DNA from 3 places in the Streptomyces sp. NPDC104202 genome. Region 1 is predicted to be linked to each of the others. Evidence: riboswitches for the same ligand, from Rfam matches in the RefSeq annotation. Region 1 holds a riboswitch; each other region holds the start of a gene.
What was found. Region 1 has a riboswitch for cyclic di-AMP ahead of ACZ60W_RS21350 (LysM peptidoglycan-binding domain-containing protein). Riboswitches for the same ligand answer to the same signal wherever they lie in the genome.
Positions count from the first base shown of each region.

Region 2: it holds a riboswitch for cyclic di-AMP, as region 1 does, so the genes downstream of both, ACZ60W_RS11020 (M23 family metallopeptidase) here and ACZ60W_RS21350 (LysM peptidoglycan-binding domain-containing protein) in region 1, are expected to answer to the same signal.
Region 3: it holds a riboswitch for cyclic di-AMP, as region 1 does, so the genes downstream of both, ACZ60W_RS12755 (M23 family metallopeptidase) here and ACZ60W_RS21350 (LysM peptidoglycan-binding domain-containing protein) in region 1, are expected to answer to the same signal.

Region 1 covers NZ_JBVJMN010000033.1:15,081-22,867, reverse strand. Annotated here, with positions in the region: gene ACZ60W_RS21360 (LURP-one-related family protein) at 1-589, shown strand, start outside; gene ACZ60W_RS21355 (phosphoribosyltransferase family protein) at 704-1,993, shown strand; gene ACZ60W_RS21350 (LysM peptidoglycan-binding domain-containing protein) at 1,987-2,862, opposite strand; cyclic di-AMP (ydaO/yuaA leader) riboswitch at 2,868-3,049, opposite strand; gene ACZ60W_RS21345 (DUF6197 family protein) at 3,393-4,007, shown strand; gene ACZ60W_RS21340 (phosphocholine-specific phospholipase C) at 4,095-6,119, opposite strand; gene ACZ60W_RS21335 (SIS domain-containing protein) at 6,524-7,447, shown strand; gene ACZ60W_RS21330 (class II fructose-bisphosphate aldolase) at 7,487-7,787, shown strand, end outside.
Region 2 covers NZ_JBVJMN010000012.1:8,369-16,155, forward strand. Annotated here, with positions in the region: gene ACZ60W_RS11015 (GntR family transcriptional regulator) at 108-791, opposite strand; gene ACZ60W_RS11020 (M23 family metallopeptidase) at 990-1,760, opposite strand; cyclic di-AMP (ydaO/yuaA leader) riboswitch at 1,774-1,935, opposite strand; gene ACZ60W_RS11025 (M16 family metallopeptidase) at 2,135-3,532, opposite strand; gene ACZ60W_RS11030 (M16 family metallopeptidase) at 3,529-4,869, opposite strand; gene ACZ60W_RS11035 (DNA gyrase/topoisomerase IV subunit A) at 5,057-7,516, shown strand; gene ACZ60W_RS11040 (GmrSD restriction endonuclease domain-containing protein) at 7,746-7,787, shown strand, end outside.
Region 3 covers NZ_JBVJMN010000014.1:110,573-118,359, forward strand. Annotated here, with positions in the region: gene ACZ60W_RS12740 (PLP-dependent cysteine synthase family protein) at 1-845, shown strand, start outside; gene ACZ60W_RS12745 (MFS transporter) at 842-2,083, shown strand; gene ACZ60W_RS12750 (PP2C family protein-serine/threonine phosphatase) at 2,220-3,431, shown strand; cyclic di-AMP (ydaO/yuaA leader) riboswitch at 3,633-3,779, shown strand; gene ACZ60W_RS12755 (M23 family metallopeptidase) at 3,791-4,897, shown strand; gene ACZ60W_RS12760 (aldo/keto reductase) at 4,997-5,941, shown strand; gene ACZ60W_RS12765 (PrsW family intramembrane metalloprotease) at 6,023-7,360, opposite strand; gene trmB (tRNA (guanosine(46)-N7)-methyltransferase TrmB) at 7,403-7,787, opposite strand, start outside.

The sequences.
Region 1 (7,787 bases):
CGCGCAGTCGCAGCACCGCTTCCTCGTCCGGCAGAAGGTCACGCCGATGGCCAACCGCTACCTGGTGCACACCGAGGGCGCCGGCGGTGAGGAGGCGGAACTCGTCGCCTTCGCCCACCAGAAGCGCATGGCGTTCAAGGAGCACGTCACCTTCTACACGGACGAGTCCCGCCGCCAGGTCCTCTTCACCTTCAAGGCCCGCCAGGTCCTCGACGTCGGCGCGACCTACGACGTGCACGGTGCCTCCGGCAGCCGCCTGGGCGGCTTCCGGAAGGACTTCGGGGCCTCGCTGCTCCGCAGCACCTGGCACCTCGCACGGGAGGGTGCGGCGACGGAGACCACCGGACGCGAGCGGCACCGGGGCGTGGCGCTGCTGCGGCGCGTCTGGGAGTTCCTCCCCTTCACGGACCTGATCCCCTTCGCCGTGCCGTACCACTTCGACTTCGCCGAGGCGGGACGGCCCGTCATGTCCGTCGACAAGCGCTTCGGCCTGCGCGACCGGTACGTACTGGACATAGCGGACCCGGAGCTGGACCGGCGGCTCGCGATAGCCCAGGCCGTCGCCCTGGACGCCCTCCAGTCCCGCTGAGCCGGGGCCGCCCCCAGCGCGCTGCCGACGCATCTACCCTGGAAGGAGGGGCAGGGGGCGGGTCGCGCCGCTCCTCCCCTAGCCCGGGCCGCGCGGGCGGAAGGGCGGCGGACCATGTTCTTCACCGATCGCACCGACGCCGGCCGGCAGCTCGCCGGCCGTCTCGACCACCTCAAGGACCAGGACGTCGTGGTCCTCGGTCTCCCCAGGGGAGGTGTCCCGGTCGCCGCGCGGGTCGCGGAGGCCCTCGGCGCCCCCCTCGACATCTGTCTCGTGCGGAAACTGGGTGTGCCCCGGCAGCCCGAGCTGGCCATGGGAGCCCTGGGCGAGGGCGGCGTGCGGGTGCTCAACGAGCGGGTGCTCCGCGATGCCGGGGTGGACGACCGGAGCCTGGCCGCCGTCGAGGCGGAGGAGCACGCGCTGCTCGACGAGCGCGCCCGCCGCTACCGGGGCGACCGGGGGTCGGTCTCCCTCCGCGGGCGCACGGTCGTCGTCGTGGACGACGGGCTGGCGACGGGGGCGACCGCGCTCGCGGCCTGCCGGGTGGTGCGGGCCGGGGGTGCGGCCCGGATCGTGCTGGCGGTCCCGGTGGCGCCACGCGGCTGGGCGGAACGGCTCGGCGGTGAGGCGGACGAGACGGTCAGTGTCCACGAGCCCGAGGTCTTCTACGCGATCGGACCGTTCTACCGGGACTTCAGCCAGACCCCTGACGCCGAGGTGATCGCCTGCCTCGACCGTGCCCGGGACGTGCGGGGGCCCCGGGGCGGGGGCAGGGAGGTGCGGATCCCGGTCGAGGGCGCCGCGCCGGCGGCGGGGCGGCTCGCCGTGCCCGGGGGAGCGCTCGGCATCGTCCTGTTCGCACACGGCAGCGGCAGCAGCCGGCACAGTCCGCGGAACCGGGCGGTGGCGGAGGCATTGCACCGGGCGGGGCTGGGGACGCTCCTGTTCGACCTGCTCACCGAGGAGGAGGCGGGCGACCGGCTGATGGTCTTTGACGCGCCCCTGCTGGCCGGCCGGCTCGCGGGGGCCACGGAGTGGCTGGCCGGGGAGCCGGAGGGCACGGGGCTTGCGCTGGGCTACTTCGGCGCGAGCACGGGAGCGGCCGCCGCCCTGTGGGCGGCGGCCGACACGGAGAGCCCGGTGAGCGCCGTCGTCTCGCGCGGCGGCCGCCCCGACCTCGCGGGCGACCGGCTCGCCTCGGTACGGGCGCCGACCCTCCTGGTGGTGGGCGGCGCGGACACGTCGGTGCTGGAGCTCAACCGCACGGCCCTGTCACGGCTGCGGTGCGAGAACCGGCTGGCCGTGGTGGAGGGCGCCACGCACCTCTTCGAGGAGAGCGGCGCCCTGGAGGAGGTGGCGGAACTCGCCGCCTCCTGGTTCACCGGGCACTTCGCCGGTCAGTAGGCGCCGTTGACGTTGTCGATGGAGCCGTAGCGGTCGGCCGCGTAGTTGCAGGCGGCGGTGATGTTGGCGACCGGGTCGAAGAGGTCCATGGACGTCCCCGGCACGTGGTAGGCGAGGAAGGTCGGCTCGATGACCTGGAGCAGGCCCTTGGACGGTGTGCCGGCCACGGCGTTGGAGTCCCACAGGTTGATGGCCTTGGGGTTGCCGGAGGACTCGCGCATGACGTTGCGGAGGATGCCGTCGTACGAGCCGGGGATGCCCTGCTGGCCCATGATGGCCAGCGACTCGCGGATCCAGCCGTCCAGGTTGTCGGCGTAGTTGGTGGCGGCGACGGGCGCGGCCTTGACCGGAGCGGCGGCGGCCGGGGCGGCGGCGGACGCGCCGGTGGCGGCGGCAGGGGCGGGCGCGCGGCGCTCGGAGCGGCTCGCGCGCTCGGCCGTGGCGGCCTTCTTCGCCTTCGGAGCGGCGGTCTGGACCGAATCCCGACGAAGCGTCAGTTCGAGGCCGGGGTGAATAAGTGACGGATTGTCACCCACGGTGGCGCGGTTGGCCTTGTAAAGGCCCTTCCAGCCGCCCTGAATTCCCTTCTTCTGGGCGATCAGGGAAAGCGAGTCACCGCTGACGACCGTGTAGGTGCGGGCCGCGGCGGGCGCGGCCGGTGCCTTGGCCGTGATCGGCGCGGCTGCCGTGTTCGCGGGAGCGGAAACGGCCTGGGCGGCGAATTCCGGGGTCCCGGAGACGGGCGCCGCACCGGCGACGGCCGGTGCGATCAGCGGGAGGGCGAGGGCGACGCCACCCGTGCCGACCAGGGCGATGCCCTGGGAGACGGGACGGCGGCGGGTGCGGCGGTGCTTACCGTGAGCAGGCATGACGGGATTCCTCTCCGGCGCCTGCGGGGTGAGCTGTCGGGTTCGGACGGGAGATGTCCGGCCGCGCGCACGCGGCTGCACCCCGAGCCGTCCCGGAATCCGGGCCGGCGTATTCGTGGGTCCCCCGCTCCTGCCGTCGGGTGAAAAGGGAGGTATTTCGAGCAGTGGCAGGATTCGGCGATCCGCTCGAATGGAGGTGACCGTAGGCCAGTAATGCGACGGATAACAAGAGGACCGGGACGCCGCCTGCGGGAAAAGGATCACCGAATTCGCAGAATTCAAGATCGACCGGCTCTCCGGCGCGGTGAACTTCCGTATGCCCCATGGCTCCCGCGGATTTCGGCGGCCGGGATCCCGGCCGGGGAGTGAGTCGCGTCACCAGGGTCTCAATGTCCGAATATGCACGGTAATTCTGTTAATGGGGGAGTGAGTGGAAAAGCCCCGAACGGCGGGTGGGCACTCAAGGGCAAAAGTCGCAAAACCGACATTTATCCTGAAAGATGGAGCCACCCCGACCGAGGAGCCGTTGGATGCCCCCTGCCACCTCCGCCCCCCTGCTCAGTCCCGACACCGTCGACCGCGAGGCCGCCGCTCTCTGTGCCGACGCCGGCTGGCAGCGGCTCGTCGCCGGACCGGTCATCGACGAGCCCCTCGCCCCGCCCCTCTCCGCGGAGGGGTGGCGGGACCTCCTGACGGTGCCGGTGGAGCGACTGGTCGCCGACGCGCTCGCCGAGGTATCCCCGCCGCTCCCCGCCGAACGCCGGCTGCCCGGCCGCGTCGGAGCCGCCCTGCCCGACCGGCTCCATGTCTGGCGCCGGATCGGCAGGCCCGACCTGCGCCCCTCGGTCCATCTGGGCTATGCGCGCCTGGTGCTCACCGAGTGGGGCTGGCAGAACGCCCCGTACCGGCTGCGCGACCGACGGGGGGCCCGCTGTGTGTGCGGCGCCCTGCTCGCCGCGCACCGGCTCGGGCACGGCAGCGCCGACACGATGAACGAGGCGGCGGCCTGGGTCATGACCGAGCTCCGCTCGCGCGGGTGGCACGACCTGATCGGGCCGTGGAACCGCGCTCCCGGCCGCACGGCCGGCGAGGCCGTGGACCTGCTCGACGCCGCCATCGGCCGGGCCGCACGGGCCGGCCGCTGACGCGCCTCCGGCGTGCCGGGCCGGGTCTCGCGGGCGCGCCACCCCGCGCCCGCGCGTCGCCCCGCCCCGGCACGCCGGCGGGGCGGGTCAGCCGGTGACGCTCGGGGCCCCGGTCTCGATGTGGCCGGTGTACCGGCGCGACCAGGTTCCGTCGATGTCGGCGACGATCGTGAAGTCGTACCAGCCGCCGTTGTACGCCACCGCGTTGAAGAAGTCCTCCCGGCTGGAAGCCGCCGGGACCGTGTACGTCCACGGCCCGTCGGTGCGGTAGGCGTTCGAACGGATGGTGAAGGTGACCGGGCCGCCCGAGGCGTTGGTCATGCGGAACCACAGGGCCGTCTTCCCCGTGCCCGGCTCGGTCGCGAACCGGGCCGAGACCTCCACGTCCTTGCCGGCCTTGGAGGCGTCGCCGATGAAGCGCCGCAGGAAGCGGTTGGGGCCCATCATCGAGAGGTCGTACTTCCCGGACCCCGACCCCAGCCCGATGTTGAAGTAGTCGGAGGCCGTGCCGCCCGGGTCGACCGTGTACTGCCAGGCGGCCGTGTCGCGGTACTGGTGCGGGTGGATCGAGAAGTGCGCCGGCCGCCGTGCCTGCGCCCCCTGGTTCGTCATCGAGAACCAGGCGAGGATCTTGCCCGCGGCGCCGAACTCGAACCGGTCCAGGTTGCCGTTGACCTGGTACGGCACGGCACGGGCCGGTCGGGTGCCGGACTCCTGCGCGGGAAGGGCGTTGTTCTGGGGTGCCGGGTTCGGCATCGGGCCGCAGGTCGCCTGCCCGATCACCTTGGCCGTGGAGGGGAGCCCCGCCGGCACGCCGTAGACCGGGTTCGCGAAGTCGAACACCCCGGTCAGGTCCCCCGTCACCTTCCTGCGCCAGGCGCTGATGTTGGGGCAGGTGGCGGGCGTGCCCAGCGCGGCCGTCCAGGTCTCCATGAAGCGCAGCACGGAGGTGTGGTCGAAGACCTCGGAGCTCACCCAGCCGCCTCGGGTCCACGGGGACATGACGATCATGGGGACGCGGAAGCCCAGGCCGATCGGCACGCCGTCGAGGTACTCGCCGGGCGTCCCCGGCGGGGCGACCGGCGGCGGCACGTGGTCGAAGAAGCCGTCGTTCTCGTCGTAGTTCAGGAAGAGCACGGTCGAGTCGAAGACCTCGGCGTCGGCCGCGAGGGCCCGGTAGACCAGGTCGACGAAGTGCGCGCCGTCGCCGGGCGGGGCGTAGGGGTGCTCCGAGAACGCCTCGCTGGCGACGACCCACGAGACCTGCGGCAACGTGCCCGCGAGGACGTCGGAGCGGATCGCCGCGGCGATGTCGTCGGGGGTCGAGCCGGTGACCCTGGGGACCGAGCCCATGCCGCGGTCGTACAGCGGGTCGCCGGGGCGCGCGTCGGTGAACTTCCTGAAGTACGCGAGACCGTTGTCGCCGTAGTTGTCCTGGGCGTTCTGGTAGACCTTCCAGCTCACCCCGGCCCGCTGGAGCGCCTCGGCGTACGTCTCCCAGGTGAGGCCCGACTCGTCGCCGCCGTCCTTGCTGGAGCCGTCGATCTTCCCGCTCCACAGGAACGTGCGGTTGGGGCCGGTGGCGCTGAGGGCGGAGCAGAAGTACGCGTCGCAGATCGTGTAGTGGTCGGCGAGCGCGTGGTGGAAGGGGATGTCGCCGCGGTCCAGGTGGCCCAGGGAGCGGGTGTTGCCCACGCCCGTCACCCAGTTGTCGAGGCGCCCCTTGTTCCAGGCGGCGTGCTGCGAGGTCCAGCTGTGCGGGAGGTCGCCGTTGCACTGCGCGAGGGTCTCGCCGTCCACCCCGCCGGCCGGCGGGGTGTCGCTCAGCTTCCAGGGGTAGTGACGGCCGCCCCAGTTCGGCTGGTTGAACATGCCCCATCCGCCGGGCAGGTTGCCCGCGGCGCGGTCGCCGAATCCGCGGACGCCGCGGAGGGTGCCGAAGTAGTGGTCGAAGCTGCGGTTCTCCTGCATGAGGATCACCACGTGCCGGACGTCGGTGAGGGTGCCGGTGGCCGCCGTCGCGGCCGCGGACGCCCGCGCCGGCGGCAGCGCCGCACCCGCCATGAGCCCCGCGCCGATCCCGACGAATCCCCTGCGGCTGATGGGAAGCATGCCCCGCCTCTCGTGTCACGGTGTGCCCCAGCGGCACGTCGGACACATGATGGGGGAGGGGAGCTTAAAGGTATACGGCTGCGCCGTAATTACTGGGTTAACAGCCAGAGGCCAGGAAGATCGGGGTCTGAATTGGTCTACCTCAGAACCAATGATGTCCGATGCATCGACTCGCGTGCTCGCGCCGGTGAGCTGGGGGCCCGTCGTCGACGTGAGGCGCGCGGTCGTCGCCGGTGCGTCGAGCCGGTCCAGACCACGCCTCCGGCGGTCCGGGGGGACCTCCTGTCGAGCGGCCGGCCGGCGGGCGTGGGACCTGGAAACGCGCTGCATGCTTCTGCTTGAATGAGCTTGACTTCAAACAGATTCACTCATCATCGCGCACCCCTTCTTGCAAGGAGCTCCGCATGGTCACCACCCGCACCTCCCTGGAGATCGCCTCCCAGCCGGCGACCTGGCGCCAGGCGGCCCGCACCCTGCCCCAGCACGCCGCCGCGCTGCCCCGGCGAGGCGAGCGGGTCGCGGTGATCGGCTGCGGGACGTCCTGGTTCATGGCCCTGGCCTACGCGGAGCTGCGCGAGTCCGGCGGCCACGGCGAGACCGACGCCTTCGCGGCCTCGGAGTTCCCCTACGGCCGGCGCTACGACCGGGTCGTCGCCCTCACCCGCTCCGGCACGACGAGCGAGGTCCTCGCCGTCCTCTCCCGGCTGCGCGGCACCGTCCCCACGGGCGCCGTCACCGCCGACCCCGCGACCCCGGTGATGGACCTCGCCGACGCGGTCGCCGTCCTGGACTTCGCCGACGAGGAGTCCGTCGTCCAGACGCGCTTCGCCACCACGGCCCTCGCCCTCCTCCGCGCGCACCTGGAGGCGGAGGACGCGCTGCCCGAGGGGGTCGGCACCGTCGCCGGGGCCGCGCGCGACGCCGAACGGGCCCTCGCGTCCACGCTCGCCGAAGAGGTCCTCACGGCCGAGCAGTTCACCTTCCTCGGCAGCGGCTGGACCTATGGTCTCGCCCTGGAGGCCGGCCTCAAGATGCGGGAGGCGGCCGGCGCGTGGACGGAGGCGTACCCGGCCATGGAGTACCGCCACGGACCCATCAGCATCACCGGACCCGGCCGGGTGGCCTGGGGCTTCGGCGCGCTGCCGGCCGGGCTCGCGGACGACGTGCGCAAGGTCGGCGGCACCCTCTCCGAGAGCGACCTCGACCCGCTCGCCGACCTGATCCGCGCCCAGCGCCTCGCCGTGGCCGTCGCCGAGGCGCGCGGCCTCGACCCGGACACCCCCCGGAACCTGACTCGTTCCGTGGTCCTCGCCGACGTCCATGCCTGACCGCAGCCCGCGCCCCTCCGCAGACCCGGGAGAAGGACCATGCCGCTGACGCCCACCGACGAGATCGTCCGCCGTGCCCGTGCGGCGGGCACGGGCGTGGGGGCGTTCAACGTCCTCCAGCTCGAACACGCCCAGGCCATCGTCGCCGGCGCCGCCGACGCCGACCGTCCCGTGGTGCTGCAGATCAGCGAGAACACCGTCCGCTACCACGGGGCCCTGGAACCGGTCGCGCTCGCCTCCCTGGCGATCGCCCGCTCCGCCAAGATCCCGGTCGCCGTCCACCTCGACCACGCCGAGAACCCCGACCTCGTCCGGGAGGCTGTCGGACTCGGCCTGGGCT
Region 2 (7,787 bases), on a different contig from region 1:
ACCGCAGAAACAAAGGCGGTCACGGCTTTCGCTTTCCCGGGAGCCTTTATTTCGGGCAGCACGAACAGCGCCCGCCGAATTACTCTTCTTTGTATACGGCCACTGCGTTAATTCCGGACGCTCGCCGTGTTGACGACATGTTGCGAAACCCTCACACGGCCGCGCTCCCGTGTTTTCAGACGATGCAGCGGCAGGGTGCGCTCCGCGTGCAGCGCGGTCAGCGCCCTGGCCCGCTCGGCGTCGCCGCGCGCCACCGCGTCGACGATCGCGCCGTGCTCGGACCAGACCTCGACCGGCTGGGCGGGCTGGTCCACCGTGTACATCCAGGCGATCTTGTGGCGCAGCTGGGTGAGCAGCGCCGTCAGGGCCGGGCTGCCCGATGCCTGCGCGAGGGTCTCGTGGAACCAGCCCCCGAGCGAGCGCAGGTCCTCGCCCTGGCCGCGCCGGGCCCGCTCCTGGCCCAGCCTGACCAGGCCCCGCAACACTTGGGGGGGGGGGGGGGGGGGGGGTGGGCCCCCCCCCCCCCCCCCCAGCGGTTCCAGCAGCGACCGCATGTCGAGGAGGTCGGCCGCCTCCTGGTCCGTCGGCTCGGCGACGTGCGCGCCCGCGTGCCGGCGGGTGAGGACGAAGCCCTCGGACTCCAGGGTGCGCAGGGCCTCGCGGACCGGGACGCGGGAGACCCCGTACCGGCGGGCGAGCTGTTCCTCGGTCAGCCGACTGCCCCGCTCGTAGACACCGGAGACGATGTCGTCCCGGATCGCCGTGCATACCGACTGCGCGGGAATGCGCATGTCCGACCTCCGCCTTGGTCCGCGCGAGACAATTCGAGCGGCGCCTGTTCTGCGCCTGATCTTCGACTCTATTGCAGCGCGCCGGAATTTCCGATGCCCCGACGGAATTCTTGGCGAATGGACACCGCCACGGGCAGCGAAAAGCCCCGGCTCAGTACGAGCCGGGGCTTTTGCGACGCGCTGCGCGGGCGGTGCGGGTCAGACCGCGACGCCGCGGGCGCGGAGGTACGCGATCGGGTTGATGTCGGAGCCGTAGTCCGCGCCCGTGCGCGCCTCGAAGTGGAGGTGCGGGCCGGTGGAGTTGCCGGTCGAGCCGGAGACGCCGATCGGCTGGCCGGGCTCGACGGTCTGGCCGACGTGGACCCCGACGGAGGAGAGGTGCCCGTACTGGGTGAACGTGCCGTCGTTCATCTTGATGACGATGTTGTTGCCGTACGCGCCGCCCCAGCCGGCCTCGACGACGGTGCCGGAGCCGACGGAGACGACCTGCGTGCCGTAGGCCGCGTGGAAGTCGACGCCGGAGTGGCTGCCGGAGGACCAGAGCGAACCGCCGGTCTGGTAGCCGGTGGAGATGTAGGAGCCGGCGACGGGGAGCTGGAAGGAGGCCAGGCGGCGGCGCTCGGCCTCGCGGGCGGCGCGCTCACGCTCCAGCCGGATCTCCTTGGCGCGGGCCTCGGCCTTGCGCTTCGCCTCGGCCTTGGCCTTGGCCTGGGCGATGACCTCGACGGCCTCCCGCTCCTGGGCGGCGGCCTGGGCGTTGAGCCGGTCCACGAGGGAGTCCTCGGTGATCACCTGGGTGAGGCCGGTGTCCTCGGGGGAGCGGTTGTCCGTGTCGGCGGCGAGCGCCGGGGAGGCGAGGGTTCCGATGACGCCGGTGGTGGCGAGGGTCGCGACGCCTGCGATGCCCACGCCGCGGCGTGCCATCCGGCTCGGACCACGATGCTTCCCGGTGGCACGGGTGAACGCCATGAAGTGGCTGGTCCTTTCCTTCCTTCTCGCCTACCGGGTTAGCTGACGGGTTCGGAGCAGGAAGGTCTCCTACGGGCCCCTCCGTACGGGACGAAGGCGTCCGATTCACCCCAGGGACGTGTGGGTCCCCGGCTCCCCAGGCTCGCGCCTGACGGGGACTCGGCGATGACTGTCCGATGCCGCGGCTGCGGCACGTGCAACTGACGGACAGCCGCACCGACGCTATGCGGATCGTCTTTCAATCACCAACCGGACAGGCATTTTGTAAGACATGCCACAGGTCAAACGATCACCGGTGCTCCCAATACGGACAAACGGGAAGACCCCGACGAACCTGCCGTCGGGGTCCTCCCGTTGCCTCACGAGGGCCGGAATCAGCCCGTCACGACGGTCACTTCGCCGATGCCGAGCTCCCGCACCGGCTCCGCGATCTGCGCCGCGTCGCCCACCAGCACCGTCACGAGCCGGTCCACGGGGAAGGCGCTGACGACGGCCGCGGTCGCCTCGACCGTGCCCGTCTCCGCCAGCCGCGCGTACAACTGGGCCTGGTAGTCGTCCGGGAGGTGCTGCTCGACCTGGTCGGCGAGCGTCCCGGCGACGGAGGCGGCCGTCTCGTACTTCAGCGGCGCGACGCCCACCAGGTTCTGCACGGCGGTCTCCCGCTCCGCGTCCGTCAGCCCCTCGGCGGCGAGGGTGCGCAGCACCTGCCACAGGTCGGCGAGGGCCGGACCGGTGTTGGGGGTGTCGACGGAGCCGCTGATGGCGAGCATCGAGGCGCCGTCGCCCGCGGCGTTCGAGCGGAGCACCTGGCCGAAGGCCCGCACGCCGTACGTGTAGCCCTTCTCCTCGCGCAGGACCCGGTCGAGCCGCGAGGTGAGGGTGCCGCCGAGGCAGTACGAGCCGAGGACCTGGGCCGGCCAGACGCGGTCGTGCCGGTCGGGACCGACGCGGCCGGTGAGCAGCTGGGTCTGGACGGCGCCGGGACGGTCCACGATGACGACCCGTCCGGTGTCGTCGGCGGTGATCGGCGGCATCGGGAGCGGCTCGGCCGGCTCGCCGGTCCAGGCGCCCAGCGTGTCCGCGAGGACCTTGTCGAGGTCGACGCCGGTCAGGTCGCCGACGACGACCGCGGTGGCCGTGGCGGGCCGCACGTACGCCTCGAAGAAGGCGCGCACGGCGGCCGCGTCGATCGCGGCGACGGTCTCCTCGGTGCCCTGGCGGGGCCGGGACATCCGGGAGGCGGCCGGGAAGAGCTCCTTGGAGAGCTGCTTGGCGGCGCGGCGGCCCGGGTTGGCCGTCTCGTGCGGGATCTCGTCGAGCCGGTTGCGCACCAGGCGCTCGACCTCGGTCTCCAGGAACGCCGGGGCGATCAGGGCCTCGGCCAGCAGCCCCAGGGCCTTGGGCAGCCGGGAGGCGGGCACCTCCAGGGAGACCCGGACGCCCGGGTGGTCGGCGTGCGCGTCGAGCGTGGCGCCGCAGCGCTCCAGCTCGGCCGCGAACTCCTCCGCGCTGTGCTGGTCGGTGCCCTCCGAGAGCGCCCGCGCCATGATGGTGGCCACGCCGTCGAGACCGGCGGGCTCGGCGTCCAGCGGGGCCGGCAGGAAGATCTCCACCGCCACGACCTGCTGGCCGGGGCGGTGACTGGTCAGCAGCGTCAGGCCGTTGTCCAGGGTCGTCCGGTCCGGGGCGGGGAAGGCCCAGGGCCTGGCGACACCCGGCGCCGGCTGCGGGTGGAAGTCCATGCTGGTCAAAGACACGGCAGCGTCGGTCACTGGTCCGCTCCCTCTTCCTCGTCGCTGTCGCTCTCGTCGGCGGCCACCGGCTCGTAGACCAGGACCGCGCGGTTGTCCGGGCGCAGCTTGGCCGCGGCGACCGCCTGCACCTCCTCGGCGGTGACGGCCAGGACCCGGTCCACGGCCGTCAGGGCGAGCTGCGGGTCGCCGAACAGCACGGCGAACCGGCACAGTTCGTCGGCACGGCCCGCCACGGTGCCCAGCCGGTCCAGCCACTCGCGCTCCAACTGGGCCTGCGCGCGCTCCATCTCCTCGGGCGTCGGGCCCTCGGCCGCGAACCGCGCGAGCTCCTCATCGACGGCCGCCTCGATCTGCGGGACCTCGACGCCACCGGAGGTCTTCACGTCCAGCCAGCCCAGCGAGGGCGCGCCGGCCAGGCGCAGCAGGCCGAAGCCGGCGGCGACGGCCGTGCGGTCGCGGCGGACCAGCCGGTTGTGCAGGCGGGAGGACTCGCCGCCGCCCAGGACCGTCAGCGCCAGGTCGGCGGCGTCGCACTCGCGCGTGCCGTCGTGCGGCAGCCGGTAGGCGGCCATCAGCGCGCGGGCCGGGACCTCCTCCTCGACGACCTCGCGCAGCTGCTCGCCGATGACGTCCGGGAGGGAGCCGTCGCGCGGCGGCCGCTTGCCGTCGTGCTGCGGGATGGAGCCGAAGTACTTCTCGATCCAGGCGAGGGTCTGCTCCGGGTCGATGTCGCCGACGACGGACAGCACCGCGTTGTTCGGGGCGTAGTACGTGCGGAAGAAGTTCCGCGCGTCCTCCAGCGTCGCCGCGTCCAGGTCGGCCATGGAGCCGATCGGCGTGTGGTGGTAGGGGTGACCCTCCGGGTAGGCCAGCGCCGTGAGCTTCTCGAAGGCCGTGCCGTAGGGCACGTTGTCGTACCGCTGGCGGCGCTCGTTCTTGACGACGTCCCGCTGGTTCTCCATGGACTCGTCGTCCAGGGCGGCCAGCAGGGAGCCCATGCGGTCGGCCTCCAGCCAGAGCGCGAGCTCCAGCTGGTGGGTGGGCATGGTCTCGAAGTAGTTGGTGCGCTCGAAGCTCGTCGTGCCGTTGAGCGAACCGCCCGCGCCCTGCACCAGCTCGAAGTGACCGTTCCCGTGGACCTGCTTCGAGCCCTGGAACATCAGGTGCTCGAAGAGGTGGGCGAGGCCCGTGCGGCCCTCGACCTCGTGGCGCGAGCCGACGTCGTACCAGAGGCAGACCGCCGCGACCGGGGTCAGGTGGTCCTCCGACAGCACCACACGCAGGCCGTTCGCCAACCGGTGCTCGGTCGCTGTCAGGCCGCCGGAGCCGGCCTCGGCCGTGGCCGTGTGACCCATGGGCATGTACGTCCCTTCGATCGCGATGTGAAAAAGTCCTGCCACTGTATGCAAGCGCGCCGACACCTGGCGAAGTTCCCGCCCGGTCCTGATGTCCCTCTTCCGGGTCGCGGTCGGCGTTGTCGGTGGCACGGTCCACAATGGTCCGCGTCAGATCAACCTTGTTGGTGAAGGAGCCGCAGCCGCGATGGCCCGCCGCAGCACGAAGACACCGCCGCCGGACGACGCGTTCGAGGAGCGAATCCTCGACATCGACGTCGTCGACGAGATGCAGGGCTCCTTCCTCGAGTACGCGTACTCGGTGATCTACTCGCGCGCGCTCCCGGACGCCCGCGACGGGATGAAGCCCGTCCAGCGCCGCATCGTCTACCAGATGGGCGAGATGGGGCTGCGCCCCGACCGCGGCTTCGTGAAGTGCGCCCGCGTCGTCGGCGAGGTGATGGGCAAGCTCCACCCGCACGGCGACGCGTCGATCTACGACGCCATGGTCCGCATGGCGCAGCCGTTCTCCATGCGGCTCCCGCTGGTCGACGGCCACGGCAACTTCGGTTCCCTCGGCAACGACGACCCGCCGGCCGCCATGCGGTACACCGAGTCGCGGATGGCCCCGGCCGCGCTGCTCATGACCGAGTCCATCGACGAGGACACGGTCGACTTCGCGCCGAACTACGACGGGCAGGAGCAGGAGCCGGTCGCGCTCCCCGCCGCCTACCCGAACCTCCTGGTCAACGGCGCGTCCGGCATCGCGGTCGGCATGGCGACCAACATGCCGCCGCACAACCTCGGCGAGGTCATCGCGGCCGCCCGGCACCTGATCCGCCACCCGAGCGCCGACCTCGAGACCCTCATGCGGTTCGTGCCCGGCCCCGACCTGCCCACCGGCGGCCGGATCGTCGGCCTCTCCGGCATCAAGGACGCCTACGAGTCGGGCCGCGGCTCCTTCAAGATCCGCGCCACGGCGACCGTGGAGACGGTGACGGCCCGCCGCAAGGGCATCGTCGTGACCGAGCTGCCCTTCACGGTCGGTCCCGAGAAGGTCATCTCCAAGATCAAGGACCTGGTCGGTTCCAAGAAGCTCCAGGGCATCGCGGACGTCAAGGACCTCACCGACCGCAGCCACGGCCTGCGCCTCGTCATCGAGGTCAAGAACGGCTTCGTGCCCGAGGCCGTCCTGGAGCAGCTCTACAAGCTGACGCCGATGGAGGAGTCCTTCGGCATCAACAACGTGGCACTGGTCGACGGCCAGCCGCTCACCCTCGGCCTCAAGGAGCTCCTGGAGGTCTACCTCGACCACCGCTTCGAGGTCGTCCGGCGCCGCTCCGAGTTCCGCCGCACCAAGAAGAGCGACCGCCTCCACCTGGTGCTCGGCCTGCTCGTCGCGCTGCTCGACATCGACGAGGTCATCCGCCTCATCCGGGAGAGCGACAACTCCGCGCAGGCCAAGGAGCGCCTGATGGAGCGCTTCTCGCTGAGCGAGATCCAGACGCAGTACATCCTGGACACCCCGCTGCGCCGCCTCACCCGCTTCGACCGGCTGGAGCTGGAGACCGAGCGCGACCGGCTCAACGGCGAGATCGACGAGCTGACCGGCATCCTCGACTCCGACGCCGAGCTGCGCAAGCTCGTCTCGGCGGAGCTGGCCGCGGTCGCCAAGAAGTTCGCCACCGACCGCCGCACGGTCCTGCTGGAGTCCGCCGGCGCGCCCGTCGCGGCGGTGTCGCTCCAGGTCGCGGACGACCCCTGCCGGGTCCTGCTCTCCTCGACCGGCCTCCTCGCGCGCACGGCGAGGGCCGAGCTGCCCCCGGTCGACCCGGAGGGCGCCCGGGCCAAGCACGACGTCATCCTCTCCGCGGTGGCGGCCACCCAGCGCGGTGACGTCGGTGCGGTGACCTCGGCCGGCCGGCTGCTGCGGATCGCGGTGATCGACCTGCCGCAGCTCCCGGACACCGCGAGCGCCCCGAACCTGGCGGGCGGCGCGCCGCTCTCGGAGTTCCTGTCCCTGGAAGCCGACGAGACGGTGGTCTGCCTGACCACGCTCGACGAGTCCTCCCCCGGCCTCGCCCTCGGCACGCTCCAGGGCGTGGTGAAGCGCGTGGTGCCGGACTACCCGGCGAACAAGGACGAGCTGGAGGTCATCACCCTCAAGGACGGTGACCGGATCGTCGGCGCGACCGAACTGCGCACCGGCGAGGAGGACCTGGTCTTCATCACCTCCGACGCCCAGCTGCTGCGCTACCAGGCCGCGCAGGTCCGGCCCCAGGGCCGCCCCGCGGGCGGCATGGCCGGCATCAAGCTGACCGCCGGCGCCGAGGTGCTCTCCTTCACCGCGGTCGACCCGGCGGCGGACGCCGTCGTCTTCACCGTCGCGGGCTCCACGGGCACCCTGGACGATTCTGCGGCCACCTCGGCGAAGCTGACCCCCTTCGACCAGTACCCGCGCAAGGGCCGCGCCACCGGCGGCGTCCGCTGCCAGCGCTTCCTGAAGGGCGAGGACGTCCTGATCCTGGCCTGGGCGGGCGCCACCCCGGCACGCGCCGCCCAGAAGTCCGGCGCCCCGGTCACCCTGCCCGCACCGGACCCCCGCCGCGACGGCTCCGGCACCCCCCTCCCCCAGCCGGTCGACGTGGTGGCGAGCCCGGTCTCCTGACCGGACCGACGACGGGAAGAGACCCCGCGCGCAGGCCAACAGCCTGTCGCACGGGGTCTCTTCCCGTTCGGACGAAGCGAAGGCCCCGGGTCTCTCCGGACCTCCTCGAACGGGGTCTCCGTCTCGCAGGACCGGCGGACGGGCTTCCCGGCTGCCGGGTAGCCTCGGCCCGGTGACCGGCCGGGGGGCTGCTCCGGCACGTCTGACGCCCGAGTGAAGGATGGCCGCGTTGACGGACGAAGCATTCAGCATCGACAAGCGCCCGCTCCGT
Region 3 (7,787 bases), on a different contig from region 1:
CCCCGATCGTCGAGTCGACCTCCGGGACCCTGGGTCTCGGTCTGGCGCTCGCCGGGGTCCTGTACGGGCACCCCGTGCACGTCGTCACCGACCCCGGCCTCGAACCGCTCGTCGAGCGGCTGCTCGTCGCCCACGGCGCCAAGGTCCACGTCGTCTCCCGGCCGAGCCCGCGCGGCGGCTGGCAGCAGGCCCGGATGGACCGGGTCTCCGAACTGCTGCTGAGCCTGGACGGCGCCTGGTGGCCCGACCAGTACGGGAACCCCGACAACCCCGACGCCTACGCGGGACTGGCCGCCGAACTCTCCGGCCGGCTCGACCGGATCGACGTGCTGGTCTGCGCGGTCGGCACCGGCGGCCACTCGGCCGGCATCTCCCGTGCGCTGCGCGCCACCGGCAGCCCCGCCCTGGAGCTCGTCGGCGTGGACTCCGTCGGCTCCACCGTCTTCGGCCTGCCGGCCGGGGAGCGGCTGATGCGCGGCCTCGGCTCGTCCATCCACCCGGCCAACGTCGACCACGCGGCCTTCGACGAGGTCCACTGGGTCGGGCCCGCGGAGGCCGTGCGGTCCGCCCGGCGCCTGGCCGCGCGCCAGTTCGCGACGGGCGGCTGGAGCGTGGGGGCGGTCGCGCTGGTCGCCGCCTGGCTGGCCAGGACCCGGCCGCGGGGGACCCGTATCGCGGCCGTCTTCCCCGACGGGCCGCAGCGGTACTTCGACACCGTCTTCAACGACGAGTTCTGCGCGGCGCACGGGCTGCTCGACGGGCCGGTGCGGGAGGAACCCGCGGCGTACGAACCCGGCGCGCGGGTGGACGGCTGGACGCGCAAGGTGCTGGGGCGGGTCCGTTGACCGCGACGAGCGCGGCGCCCGCCGCCCGCGGCGGCGTGTGGCGGCAGAGCCGCACCTTCCCGCCCGCCGTACGGCTGCTCTTCGCCAACCAGCTGACCATCAACCTCGGCTTCTACATGCTGATGCCGTACCTGGCGGCGCACCTCGCCGACGGGCTCGGGATGGCGGCCTGGGCGGTCGGCCTGGTCCTGGGCGCCCGGAACCTCTCCCAGCAGGGCATGTTCCTCGTCGGCGGGGCGCTGGCCGACCGGCTCGGCTTCAAGCCGCTGATCGTGGCCGGCTGCGCGCTGCGGACGGCCGGCTTCGGGGCGCTGGCCTTCGCGCAGTCGCTGCCGATGCTGGTCGCCGCCTCGCTGGCGACCGGGCTCGCGGGGGCGCTGTTCAACCCGGCCGTGCGGGCCTGTCTGGCCGCCGAGGCCGGTGAGGAGCGGCGGGTGGAGGCGTTCGCCCTGTTCAACGTCCACTACCAGGCGGGCATCCTGCTCGGGCCGCTCGTCGGGGTGGCCCTGACGGGGGTGTCGTTCCGGCTGACGTGCACGGTGGCGGCGGTGCTGTTCGCGGGCCTGACCGTCGTACAGCTGCGGCACCTGCCCGAACGGGCCGGCGCCCCGGCCGCCCGGGGCGCGGGGGCGCGGGGGCAGTTCCGCACGGTGCTGTCCCACCGGACGTTCTGGTTCTTCTCGCTCGCCATGACCGGCTCGTACGTGCTGTCCTTCCAGGTCTATCTGGCGCTGCCGCTCGCGGCGGACGGCACGGCGCTCACCACGGCGCTGTTCGTCGTCTCGGCGCTGGTCGCGCTCGCCGGGCAGCTGCGGATCACGGCCTGGTGCCGGCGCCGGCTGAGCCGGGAGCGGTGCCTGGTCCTCGGGCTCGCCCTGATGGGCGCGGCCTTCCTCGCCCCGGCGGCCCTGGGGCGGGGCGCGGCCGGGCTGCTGGTGTGCGCGGCGGTCCTGGCCGTCGCCAACGCGGTGCTCTACCCGTACGAGATGGACACCGTCGTGGCCCTGTCCCGGGGGCGCTGGGTGGCCACCCACTACGGGCTCTACAACACCGTGTGCGGGGTCGGGATCACCCTCGGGAACCTGGGGACGGGCGCGCTGCTCGACGTGACCGGCTGGTCGGCGGCCCCGTGGCTCGCGCTGTGCGCGGTGGGGCTGGGGTGCGCGGCGGCCATGGCGCTGCTGGCGCGGGGCGGCCGGCTCGCGGAGGCGGCCGGGGACCGAGGGGGCGGTGACTGAGGAGGGAGGGGACCGAGGGGCGATCGCGTGCGGCCTACGCCAGTCGGCCGCACGGGGTCGCCCGCCGGTGCGGCGGCGGCCACCCTGGGAGGGCGCGGTACGGACCGCGGGCGGCCGACCGGGCAGGAGAGCACAGGTGGGGCACCCTCAGGGCGAGACGGGCGACGGGCGGCGCGAGGATGACGACGGCCTGGCGTACGGCGGTGCCCGGCGGTTCATCCGGGCGCTGCCGCCGCTGGTCATCGCGGGGGGCGTCGCCTACGACGTGGCGACCCCCGCCTCGTACACCGCGTCCCCGCTCTTCTCCGCCGCCCCGCTGATCGCCGCGCCGTTCTTCTCCACGCTGACGACCCTGCTGACCGGGATCGCCGCCGTCCTCGCCTCCCTCGGGCTGCACCTCTACAACGACACCGCGAGCGACATCCCGGGGCTGACCGAGACGCTCACCGTCCTCACCGTCTCGGCGCTGGCCCTCCTCATCAACCGGGTGGTGCGCCGCAGTGGCGAACGGCTCGCCTCGGCCCGGGTCATCGCGGAGACCGCGCAGAAGGCGGTGCTGCCGATGCCCGCCGAACGGATCGGCGGGCTGCAGTGCGCGGCCCGGTACGAGGCGGCGCAGGCGGACGCGTTCATCGGCGGCGACCTGTTCGCCGTGCAGGACACCCCGCACGGGGTGCGGCTCGTGCTCGGGGACGTCCGCGGCAAGGGGCTGGAGGCGGTCGAGGCCGTCGCCGTCGTCATCGGGGCCTTCCGCGAGGCGGCCGAGCAGGAGCGGACGCTGGAGGGCGTGGCGCAGCGGCTCGAACGGGCCCTGGCCCGGGAGGGCATGCGGCGCCACGGACTCGACGCCTTCGAGGGGTTCACCACCGCGGTCCTCGCCGAGATCCCGCGCGCCGACGGCACCGGCACCTTCGGCGGCTTCGTCCGGCTGGTGAACCGCGGGCACCCGCCCCCGCTGATGCTGCACGCGGACGGCCGGCTCGACCTGCTGGACCCGGTGGACCCGGCGCTGCCGCTCGGCATGGGGGACCTGGCGGCGTGGCCGGACCGCGCGGAGGCGCGGCCCTACCCGCCGGGCGCGACCCTGCTCTTCTACACCGACGGCCTGTCGGAGGCGCGGGACGCGGAGGGCGTCTTCTACGACCCCGCGGAGCGGCTCGCCGGCCGGATCTTCCCGGGACCCGAGGAACTGCTCGACGCGCTGGTGGGGGACGTGCGGCTGCACACCGGCGGGCGGTCGACGGACGACATGGCGCTGCTCGCGGTGAGCAGGCCCGCCGAGGGCCAGCCGGAGCGTCGCCGGACCATGCCGGTGGTGCCGCCTGGGCGGCCCCGTCACCGGGCGTAGTCGCGAGGTGTCCCTGCGATAACAATTGACATAACGTCAGATCGAGGGGGTTTACGGGTTCCGTGCTGAGCTGGGGTCAACTCGGGCCATTACCTCCCAATTCGATGAACGATCAAGAGGAACGGCTTGGAATGAAGACCCCCTGTCTATTAACGTTCGATAACGCAGCGCGGTCGTCCCAGCCGTCGCAAGAGGCGGCACCGTGCGCGCGCGCCGAATCCTGAAAAGGAACCGGGGAACCACCACTTGGGGTGAATCGGGCCCTTCGCACCCGTGCGACCGTGCCCGTAGGAGACCTTCCTGCTCCGAACCCGTCAGCTAACCCGGTAGGCGAGAAGGAAGGAAAGGAGCGCCCCTCAGTGGCGTCCAACACCCCCGCACCCGAAGCCCCCTTCGATGCCTTCGGCGGCGGTGCGGGTCCCGCCGCCCCGGACACCGAGTGGAACCCCACCGAGGGCTCCCTGCGCGCCGAGCGCTCCGGCGGCCGGCACCGGGTCGTCAAGCAGCGCTCCAACTTCGCCCGTTCCTCCACCGTCCTCGGCGTCGGCGTCATCGCCGCGGTCGGCGCGGGCGGCCTCGCCACCGCGCAGGAGAAGCCCCCGGTCGCGATCTCGCTCCCCGACCTCCCCGACCTCGGCCTGCCGGACGCCCACGACCTCCCCGGCGTCGGCGACCTCCTGCCCGACGAGGAGCCCGAGCCGGTCAGCGCGGCCCGCGCCAACCCCAACCCGCTCACCGCCGCCACTTACACCACCGCCGACGAGCCCGCCGGCCCGGCCGACCATGCCGCGAAGACCGCGAGCGGCGCCTCCGACGCGGGCGAGGCCCTGCGCGCCCGCATCCTCCAGCAGGCCGAGCAGCAGCAGGCCTCCGCCGACGCCGCCGACAAGGCCGCGGCGGAGGACGCCGCGGCCGAGAAGGCGGCGGCGGAGGCCGCGGCCAAGGCCGACGCGGCGGCGAAGGCGGCCGCCGAGGCCAAGGCGAAGGCCGAGGCGGAGGCGAAGGCCAAGGCCGAGGCGGAAGCCGCCGCGAAGGCCGAGGCCGAGCGCCTCGCCAAGCTCGCCGCGAGCTACTCGCTGCCCCTCTCCTCGTACACCCTCACGGCCTCCTACATGCAGTCCGGCTCGATGTGGTCCTCCGGCTACCACACCGGCCTCGACTTCGCCGCGCCCACCGGCACCCCGCTCAAGGCCGTCCACGGCGCCACCGTGAAGTCGGCCGGCTGGTCCGGCTCCTACGGCTACCGGATCGTCCTGGAGCTGTCCGACGGCACCGAGGTCTGGTACTGCCACCTCTCGTCGATGACCGTCTCCGCCGGCCAGACCGTGGGCACCGGCGAGACCATCGGCCGCGTCGGCGCCACCGGCAACGTCACCGGCGCCCACCTCCACATGGAGGTGCACACCGCGGGCGGCGACGGCATCGACCCGGCGCAGTGGCTGCGTTCCAAGGGCCTCTCGCTCTGACGCCCCGACCCTCGTGAGACCGGCGCGGACCCCCTGGTGCGGGGTCCGCGCCGTTCCTTCGCCGGAATAGGCCCGGCGCCCGGAGCGGTTGATCCCCCCATGACCTCTCTCCGCCCGCTGGGCAGCTCCGACCTGCACGTCTTCCCCCTCGCCCTGGGCGGCAACGTCTTCGGATGGACCGCCGACGAGGCCGAGTCCTTCGCCGTCCTCGACGCCTACGCCGCCGCCGGCGGCAACTTCGTCGACTCCGCCGACGTCTACTCCGCCTGGGCCGAGGGCAACGAGGGCGGCGAGTCCGAGACCGTCATCGGCCGCTGGCTCGCCTCCCGCGGCAACCGGTCCGACATCGTCGTCGCCACCAAGGCGGGCGCCCACCCCCGCTTCAAGGGGCTCTCCGCCCCGACCATCAAGGGGGCCGCGGAGGAGTCGCTGCGCCGGCTCGGCACCGACCACATCGACCTCTACTACACGCACTTCGACGACGAGTCCGTCCCGGTCGAGGAGATCGTCACCGCCCTCGACCAGCTCGTGAAGGACGGCAAGGTGCGCGCCGTCGCCGCCTCCAACATCTCCCCCGAGCGACTGCGCGCCTCCCTCGACTTCGCCGAGGCCGAGGGGCTCACCCGGTACGTCGCCCTCCAGCCGCACTACAACCTGGTCTCCCGCGAGACCTACGAGGGCCCGCTCCTGGAGACCGCCGAGCGCGCCGGGCTCGCGGCCGTCCCTTACTACGGCCTCGCCGCCGGCTTCCTCACCGGCAAGTACCGTCCCGGCGCCACCGTCGACAGCGTCCGCGCCGCCGGAGCCGGCGGACACCTCGACACCGAGCGGGGCCGGGCCGTTCTTTCCGCCCTCGACGCGGTCGCCGAGGCGCACGGGGCCGAGCTCGCCACCGTCGCCCTCGCCTGGCTCGCCTCCCGCCCCACCGTCGCCGCCCCCCTCGCCTCGGCCCGCACGGTCGACCAGCTCCCCGCCCTCGTCGCCTCCGCCCACCTCACCCTCACCGAGGCCGACCTGACCCTCCTCACGGAGGCGTCGGCCTAGGAGGCGTTCCGCCGATCGCGCCGGGTTCACGGGGTCCGGCACCGCGCCGCCCCTGATCCGGCCTGATCGACAAGGCACCCCCTAGCTGCGGTACGGGTTGTAGCCGCCGTAGTCCAGGTACTGGGGCGGTGCCCAGACGCGGCCGGTGGCGCGGGCCGCGTGGGTGAGGGCGGGGGAGGCGAGGGCCCGGCGCTGCCAGAGGTGGTGCAGGAGTTCCTGCTCGCGGGCGCGGAAGTCGGGGCCGGCCGTGCCGCGGCGGGCCCGGTCCCGGAGGAAGGCGAGGGTGGTGGCGAAGGACTCGTACTCGCCGACGGCGCGGGCGGCGGCGGGGCCGTACGTGCCGGCGGCGAAGGTGCGGGCCAGCCGGCGGGCCCGCATGGAGGAGAGCGCGAGGGGCTCGGCGGGGGAGAGCCAGCCGGCCGCGGCGTACGCGGGGAGTTCGCCGGATATCGTGCGCAGCTCGCGCTGCCGGCTCCAGACGGCGAGCCAGGTCAGCAGGCCGAAGGCCGGGACCATCAGGGCGCCGTACACCGCGTAGAAGGCCCAGGGGCCGCCGAAGGTGGCCGAGCCGTTCCAGGCGGCGTGCAGTCCCATGGCGAGGAGCAGTCCGGCGAGCGGCAGCAGCACCTTGCGGAGCCGCTTGCCGCGCGGGGCGAGCGCGGCGAAGCCGAAGCCGATGCCGGTGAGCACGGTGAAGAGCGGGTGCGCGAACGGCGACATCACGATCCGGACGAAGAAGGTGCCCGCGGTCACCATGCCGATGCCGGGGGAGCCGATCTCCTGGTCCTCGCCGAAGGCGTTGCCGAGGTAGAGGATGTTCTCGGTGAAGGCGAAGCCGGTCGCGGTGAAGCCGGCGAAGACGACCCCGTCGACGAGCCCGCCGAAGTGCCGCCGGCGGAAGAGGAAGAGCAGCAGGATCGCGGCGGCCTTGGCGCTCTCCTCCACCACCGGGGCGATCACGGTCGCCCCGAGGTTGTCGGCCGAGGCCGGGTCGGCGGTGGCCGTGGCGATCCAGCGGACCGCGAAGGAGTTCGCCAGGATCGCGACGAGCGCGGCGGCGAAGGCGCCCCAGGCGAAGGCGAAGAGCTGGTTCTTCCAGGGCCCCGGCTCGACCCGGTCGAGCCAGCGGAACGCGGCCATGAGCAGCGGTACGGGAAGCACGGCGAGGCCCAGGCCGACGAGGAAGCCCTGGGTGCCGGTCTGCTCGCGGACCATCGCCAGGATGACCAGGGCGCAGAGCGTGAGCAGGGTGACGACGGTGATCGCCCGCACGACCCGGCTGCGCCAGAACGCGCGGCGGGGCCGGTAGCGCCACTGGGACCGGTCGGCGGCGGCCGGGAAGGCCGGCTCGTCGGTGTCCCGGTGCGGGACGGGCGCGGTGTCCTCGGGGGGCGGCTCGGCGGGGGCGGGATTCGACACGTGAGCGACCCTAGCCACCCCCACCGACACCGTGCGACGCGGTTACGCGCGCGGGACCCTGCGGAAGAGCAGGTCGTGCACGACGTGGCCCTTGTCCAGGCCCTGTCCCTCGAAGCGCGTGACGGGGCGGAAGTCGGGGCGGGGGGCGAAGCCGCCGTCCTCCCGGGTGTTCTCGAAGTCGGGGTGCGCGGAGAGGACCTCCAGCATCTGCTCGGCGTACGACTCCCAGTCGGTGGCGCAGTGCAGCACGCCGCCGGGCCTGAGGCGGGTGGCGAGGAGGCCGAGGAACTCGGGCTGGATCAGCCGCCGCTTGTGGTGGCGGGCCTTGGGCCACGGGTCGGGGAAGTAGACCCGGCAGCCGTCGAGGGAGTCCGTCGCGAGCATCTCGCGGAGCAGGATGATCGCGTCGCCGTTGGCGACCCGGACG